DNA from 2 places in the Bradyrhizobium sp. SPXBL-04 genome. Region 2 is predicted to be linked to the other one. Evidence: predicted binding sites of a transcription regulator. Region 2 holds the regulator's gene; the other holds the start of a gene.
The links. The regulator LexA, encoded in region 2, represses DNA repair genes until DNA is damaged. The targets are predictions, from matches to a motif close to TGTTCNNNNTGTGTTCNG.
Positions count from the first base shown of each region.

Region 1: the regulator LexA is predicted to act here: its motif matches at 1,712-1,729, upstream of parE (DNA topoisomerase IV subunit B).

Region 1 is NZ_CP182472.1:4,747,967-4,751,293, forward strand. It holds gene argC (N-acetyl-gamma-glutamyl-phosphate reductase) at 1-37, opposite strand, end outside; gene ACNJX8_RS22535 (FMN-binding negative transcriptional regulator) at 34-699, opposite strand; gene ACNJX8_RS22540 (DedA family protein) at 926-1,456, opposite strand; gene parE (DNA topoisomerase IV subunit B) at 1,730-3,327, shown strand, end outside.
Region 2 is NZ_CP182472.1:4,307,580-4,310,906, reverse strand. It holds gene ACNJX8_RS20350 (molybdopterin molybdotransferase MoeA) at 159-1,370, shown strand; gene lexA (transcriptional repressor LexA) at 1,548-2,249, shown strand; gene ACNJX8_RS20340 (hypothetical protein) at 2,828-3,262, shown strand.

The DNA.
Region 1 (3,327 bases), 440 kb from region 2:
TGGAGGTCGAGGCTTTGGTGGTGTCAGCGAGGCTCATGGCGCGCTCCCTTCGAGCATGTTCGTTTCGTTTGCAAAAGCTTGCGGCCGGGCCTGCCGCATCAAATGCGCGATCTGCTTCGCATCGGCATCGCCGGCGCCAAGCGCATTGGCGATCGCCGTATAGTCGGCGTCCGATTTGTGCTGGTTCAGCTTGAAGCTGCCTTCGACCTCCTCAACCGTCATCACCAGACCTACGATCGCCTTCTTCATTGTCTCCAGCCGGCCCGCCGTCATCTTGCCTGACGTCCACGGCTTTTTCGGCAGCAGCCGGTTCTCGAACTTGTCGCTGAGCGTGTCGATCTGCAGCGCCAGTTCGTCGTCCGATAGCAGCCGCACCGGCCCGCTCAGATGCACCGACTGGTAGAGCCAGGTCGGCACCTGATCGGGCGAGACGTACCAGTCCGGCGATACATAGGCATCGGGACCATTGACCACGAGCAGCCAGGACGCATCACCGCCCGCAAGCTTTAGCAGCGGATTGTGACGGGCGACATGAAAGGCGGCCTGCGGCGTGCCGTCAGCGGCGTAGGTCAGATAGAACGGCAGCGGGGACGCGACCGGCTTGTGACCATCGAAGGCGCACATGGTGCCGAAGCCGCGCTCCTCGGCGAATTTCAGGCTCGCGGCGCGGTCCTGCTTGAAAAAGGGTGGCGTGTACATCGTGGTCTCCTGCTGGGCCTCCTTGGGAAGCCGCCGGATCAGATCGCGCTGACAGGAGAGAAAATGCCGCGGACCGGATCCAGCGGCAAAGACGATGATCTCAAACGCGATCAACCGCCCAAACCGCTAAAGAGCGGCGGCGGCGACGGGCGAACAGAATGGTCGCAGCGTTGATCATGGCGCGCGGCTATAAGGCCAGATCCGGTTCCCGTCAAGGTTCGCGGTCTCAGAGGAGACGCCAGATCCATTCCATCAGCTTCGCGATCACGTCGCCGAACAGCAGCAGCGCCGCGGACCAGACCAGTGCCGAGACGAAATTGGCGATCTGGAAGCTCCAATAAGGCATCTCGAAGATGCCGGCTGCGAGCGGCACCGAGGCGCGCAAGGGGCCGAAAAAGCGGCCGATGAAGATGCTGGGCACGCCCCAACTCCGCACGAAGACCTCGCCCTTGGGCAGGAGCTCCGGATAGCGCGAGAGTGGCCACATCTGGGCGACGCTCTCCTTGTAGCGGTAGCCGAACCAGTAGGAGACCCAGTCACCCAGCGCCGCGCCAAGGCCGCCAGCGATCCAGACCGGAAAGAAGCTGATGCCGCTCACCCCGATCAGCGCACCAATCCCCACCAGCGCGCCCCAGGCCGGAACCAGCAGCGAGATGAAGGCAAGCGACTCCCCGAAGGCGAGCAGGAACACGATCGGCGCCGCCCAAGCCTGGTGAGCGCGCACGAAGTCGGCCAGGGCGTGCGCAAACTGCTCCATTCCAGATTAGCCTTCCGCCCTGTCTCAAGGTGCTGCTCGATGAAAAGGACTGGTAAGCCAAGGGCTTGTGTGACATCAAGTCACAAAACCCGCCCCAAGGTCGGCCGGGACGTCAAATTGCCGGGAACAGGCGGGTCTGCGGCGTAAAATCGCCGGGATTGGCTCCCAACCACACGGCCCGACAGGCCGAGCTGTAACCTTTCCGAGTCAGAAGTGGCATAGTCGGCCTAACCGATTCGCCGCGCCTGCGGCCCTCAAAACGTATCAAGAAATATGTCCAAGCAGTTGAAAACCAAAGCGAAAGACGATCTGTTCGGCGCCAACGAGCCAAAGTCCCGTGCGTCCGCCGCCAAGACGGCCTCGCGCGGCAGCGGCGGGGAAGCCGACTACACGGCGGCTGACATCGAAGTGCTCGAGGGGCTGGAACCGGTGCGGCGCCGACCCGGCATGTATATCGGCGGCACCGATGAGAAAGCGCTGCATCACCTCTTCGCCGAAGTCATCGACAACTCCATGGACGAGGCGCTGGCCGGGCACGCGACCTTCATCGAGGTCGATCTGAGCGCGGACGGGTTCCTGACCGTGACCGACAACGGACGCGGCATCCCGATCGATCCGCATCCGAAATTCCCGAAGAAGTCGGCGCTCGAAGTCATCATGTGCACGCTGCATTCGGGTGGCAAATTCGACTCCAAGGTCTACGAGACCTCGGGCGGTCTGCACGGCGTCGGCATCTCCGTGGTGAACGCCCTCTCCTCGCGCCTCGAGGTCGAGGTCGCGCGCAGCCAAAAGCTCTACCGCATGACGTTCGAGCGCGGGCACCCCAAGGGCAAGCTCGAGGATCTCGGGAAGGTCAATAACCGCCGCGGCACGCGCGTGCGCTTCAAGCCCGACACCGACATTTTCGGCGCCAAGGCCTCGTTCAAGCCGCAGCGCCTGTTCAAGATGACGCGCTCGAAGGCGTATCTGTTCGGCGGCGTCGAAATCCGCTGGAACTGCGCGCCCGAGCTGCTCAAGGGCGTCGAGGACGTGCCGGCGGAGGCGACGTTCCACTTCCCCGGCGGTCTCAAGGACTACCTCGCTGCGGCGATCCACGCCGACACGCTGGTGCATCCCGACATCTTCTCCGGCAAGTCCGGCCGCAACGGTGCCCATGGCGCCTGCGAGTGGGCGGTGGCGTGGACCGCCGATGCCGACGGTTTTCTCTCCTCCTACACCAACACCGTGCCGACGCCCGATGGCGGCACACATGAATCGGGTTTGCGCAGCGCGCTGCTGCGCGGCCTGAAGGATCACGCCGAGCGCGTCGGTCAGGGCAAGCGCGCCGCGTCCGTCACCTCCGAAGACGTGATGGTCGGCGCCGCCGTGATGCTCTCGGTGTTCGTGCGCGAGCCTGAATTCCAGGGCCAGACCAAGGACCGCCTCGCCACGGCAGAAGCGCAGCGCATCGTCGAACAGGCGATGAAGGATCCGTTCGACCATTGGCTGTCGGGCAATCCGAACATGGCCAACAGGCTGCTCGACTTCGTGATCGATCGCGCCGAGGAGCGGTTGCGCCGGCGCCAGGAAAAGGAGACTGCGCGCAAGAGTGCGGGCAAGAAGCTGCGTCTGCCTGGCAAGCTCGCCGACTGCACCGATGCCGGCACCGAAGGCTCCGAGCTCTTCATCGTCGAGGGCGACTCGGCCGGCGGTAGCGCCAAGCAGGCGCGCGATCGCAAGACCCAGGCGGTGCTGCCGTTGCGCGGCAAGATCCTCAACGTCGCCTCCGCCGGCAAGGACAAGCTGACGGCGAATGCCCAGCTCTCCGATCTCGTGCAGGCGATCGGCTGCGGCCAGCTCTTGCATTATCGCGAAGAGGATTTGCGCTACCA
Region 2 (3,327 bases):
TCGTCCTGGAGATCATGTCCCGCCCGGCCTGACATCGCCTTCGTTGCCTGCGAATGCGTCGTCGGGATGATCATTCCGCTCGGCTGCTCTTTTGCCTCTGCGCTCGCGCTCGGCTAGAAGGCTTCCTGCCAATTCGTCCGCGAGCAGGAGTTTTCGCCGTGGCTCTCATGCCGGTTTCCGATGCGCTTGCCGCCGTGCTTGCCGGCGCGGAGCCTCTGGCCGAGGAAATGGTTGCTCTCGACGCAGCCTTCCACCGTGTGCTCGCCCGCGACGTGGCGGCGCTGCGCACGCAGCCGCCGGAAGCGATGTCGGCGATGGATGGCTATGCCGTGCGCGCGGCCGACGCGGGGGCGATCGATTCCCGACTGACGGTGATTGGCGAGGTAGCGGCGGGTCGTCCGTTCGCGGGAACGGTCGGCGCCGGCGAAGCCGTGCGGATCTTCACCGGCGGCGTCGTTCCCAACGGTGCCGACGCGGTCGTGATCCAGGAGGATACGGTCGCGGACGGCACGCGCATCACGATCAAGGAAGCCGCGATTCCCGGTCGGCACATCCGCCCCGCAGGCGTTGACTTCGCCGAAGGCGACGTGCTCCTGCGCAAGGGAACCCGTCTCACCGAGCGCGACCTCGCGCTCGCCGCCGCCATGAATCACCCGCAGCTTGCCGTCTGCCGCCGCCCGAAGGTCGCGATCCTCGCCACCGGCGACGAACTGGTGATGCCAGGCGCCGCGCCCGGCCGCGGCCAGATCGTCTATTCCAACGGCTATGCCCTGCACGCGCTCGCCCGCAGCGAGGGGGCCGAGACCATCGACCTCGGCATCGCCGCCGACACGCTGGAGGCCACCACCGCCGGCATCCGCCGCGCCCGCGAGAGCGGCGCCGACATCCTGGTCACGACCGGCGGCGCATCGGTCGGCGACCACGATCTGGTCCAGCAGGCGCTGAGGGACGAAGGTATCTCGATGGCGTTCTGGAAGATTGCGATGCGCCCGGGCAAGCCGATGATGCATGGGCGGCTCGGCGCGATGCGCGTGATCGGCCTGCCGGGTAATCCCGTCTCCTCCTATGTGTGCGCCTTCCTGTTCATGGTCCCGCTGATTCGTGCGGTGTCGGGTCGATCCGTGATTCATCACCGCCATGAGCGCGCCGTGCTCGGCCGCGATGTGGGCGCAAACGATATGCGCGCGGATTATCTTCGCGCACGTCTGGAACAGCGCGACGACGGCACGCTGGTGGCCGTTCCCGTCCATCACCAGGATTCCTCGCTGCTTGCGAATCTCGCTGCGGCACAGGCACTTCTCGTGCGCGCACCGTTCGCGCCGAAGGCCGGAGCTGGCTCGCCTTGCGAGGTGCTGCGCCTGCCCGTCTGAGCGCATCCACCACACGTGTTCCGCGAACTTTGTCGTGTTCACGCAAAATTAAGCAGTTGCGGAACACATATCGAACATATAGTGTCCGTTCATGATTTGTTTCGAGGATGTAGCGGTTCGCCGCTCCAATTCAGCGTCTCGGAATCGAACGACATCAACCGGGGGACTTTGGTCGAGATGTTAACGCGCAAACAATACGAGCTTCTGCGGTTCATCAGCGAACGTCTGAAGGAAAGCGGCGTGCCGCCCTCCTTCGACGAGATGAAGGATGCGCTCGACCTGCGCTCGAAATCGGGCATCCATCGCCTGATCACCGCGCTGGAGGAGCGCGGCTTCATCCGTCGCCTGCCCAACCGCGCCCGTGCCATCGAGGTGATCAAGCTGCCTGAGCTCCAGGCCGCCGCCGGCAACCGCCGCGGCTTCACGCCAAGCGTCATCGAGGGCAATCTCGGCAAGGTGCGCGCGAGCTCCAGCCCACCCGCCGACGAGGGCGAGCGTCCCGTTGCGGTGCCGGTGATGGGTCGCATCGCAGCCGGTACGCCGATCGAAGCGTTGCAGACCCGCAGTCACACCATCAGCGTACCGCCCGACATGCTCGGCTCGGGCGAACATTATGCGCTCGAAGTGCGCGGTGATTCGATGGTCGAGGCCGGCATCCTTGACGGCGACATGGCGCTGATCCAGCGCAACGAGAGCGCCGATACCGGCGACATCGTGGTGGCGCTGATCGACGACGAGGAAGCGACGCTCAAGCGCTTCCGCCGCCGCGGCGCGTCGATCGCGCTCGAGCCCGCCAACGCCGCCTACGAGGTGCGCATCCTGCCGCCGAACCGGGTGAAGATTCAGGGCAAGCTGATCGGACTGTACCGCAAGTACTGAGAAGACTCAGTGGTCATTCGATACCGATGATTCCGATTGGAGCGGACGGATTGTCCGCTTCAGCTGGATAGTCTTTCTGGTCTTGGGCAGATTATCTGGCCCCTTTCCAAGCGCTACGTCCTCGGCATGCCGCCCGAAGCACTCATCGCTTTGCGGCTCAAGAGATCGAGGAGACAACGATGCGTAGGATCGTTTTGAGCGCCTTCGCAACTGTGCTGATCGCTGCATCGGCAGCGCAAGCATTCGCAGCACAATCGCAGCACCATCCCCGCAAGTCGGCGCATGCGACAACGAGTGAGCAATTCCGCAGCGCCCGAAGTGCCGTCGCGCGACAGCCACAGCCGAGTTGGCCATATTCCGGATGGTCGGCGCCCGCAGGCCGCTGACGCTCGCATCCGCCAAATGCACTGAAGCGAGCTTTGTTCCTATTGGATTCGGGAAAGATAATGTGATCGCATCCGGCTGACGCCAGCCGCAGATTCGCCCACAAGCAAGCAGAATGTTACGTGCTTCCACTCTGATAGAGGCTTGCGCCTCCGAAAGAGGCGCGGGTTGCTATCTTCGAATAGGAGCACCCGATGTGTGACTACAGTCTGCATGCCGTTGCATCGCGCCCCGCCGAAGTCGGCGAGACGATCGTGTCGACAACGTTCCGCGGCACCTCGACGCGCGGCTTCGCTTCCGCGGCCGACCCGACCGTGGCCGTCTGCCTGCTGCCGGGAACGGAGCTCGCCTTCGCCGACAACGTCCGTTACGACAATCGTTGGATCTGGACGCGCACGATCAACTCCCGCGTCGGCAAGTTCGGCAAGATCGATCCGCACATTCCCGATCGCCATCATGACGCGATCGAATTCCCCGACGGCAAATACGTGCTGGTGACGCAGCTCGTCGAAGGCCAGCACGCAACCGTGCTGCAACTGCCGGTGACGCAGCCGGTCAGCGAGCGTGAGCACAAGCCGCAGATCGATGCCGACAGCCGGCCGACGATCACGCGTCTGCCGATCGGCTGAGCCGTCCCTGGCCACCAGGTCGGGCCAGGATTGAAAATGCCATCGCCGGCCGAGGCCGGCGAGAT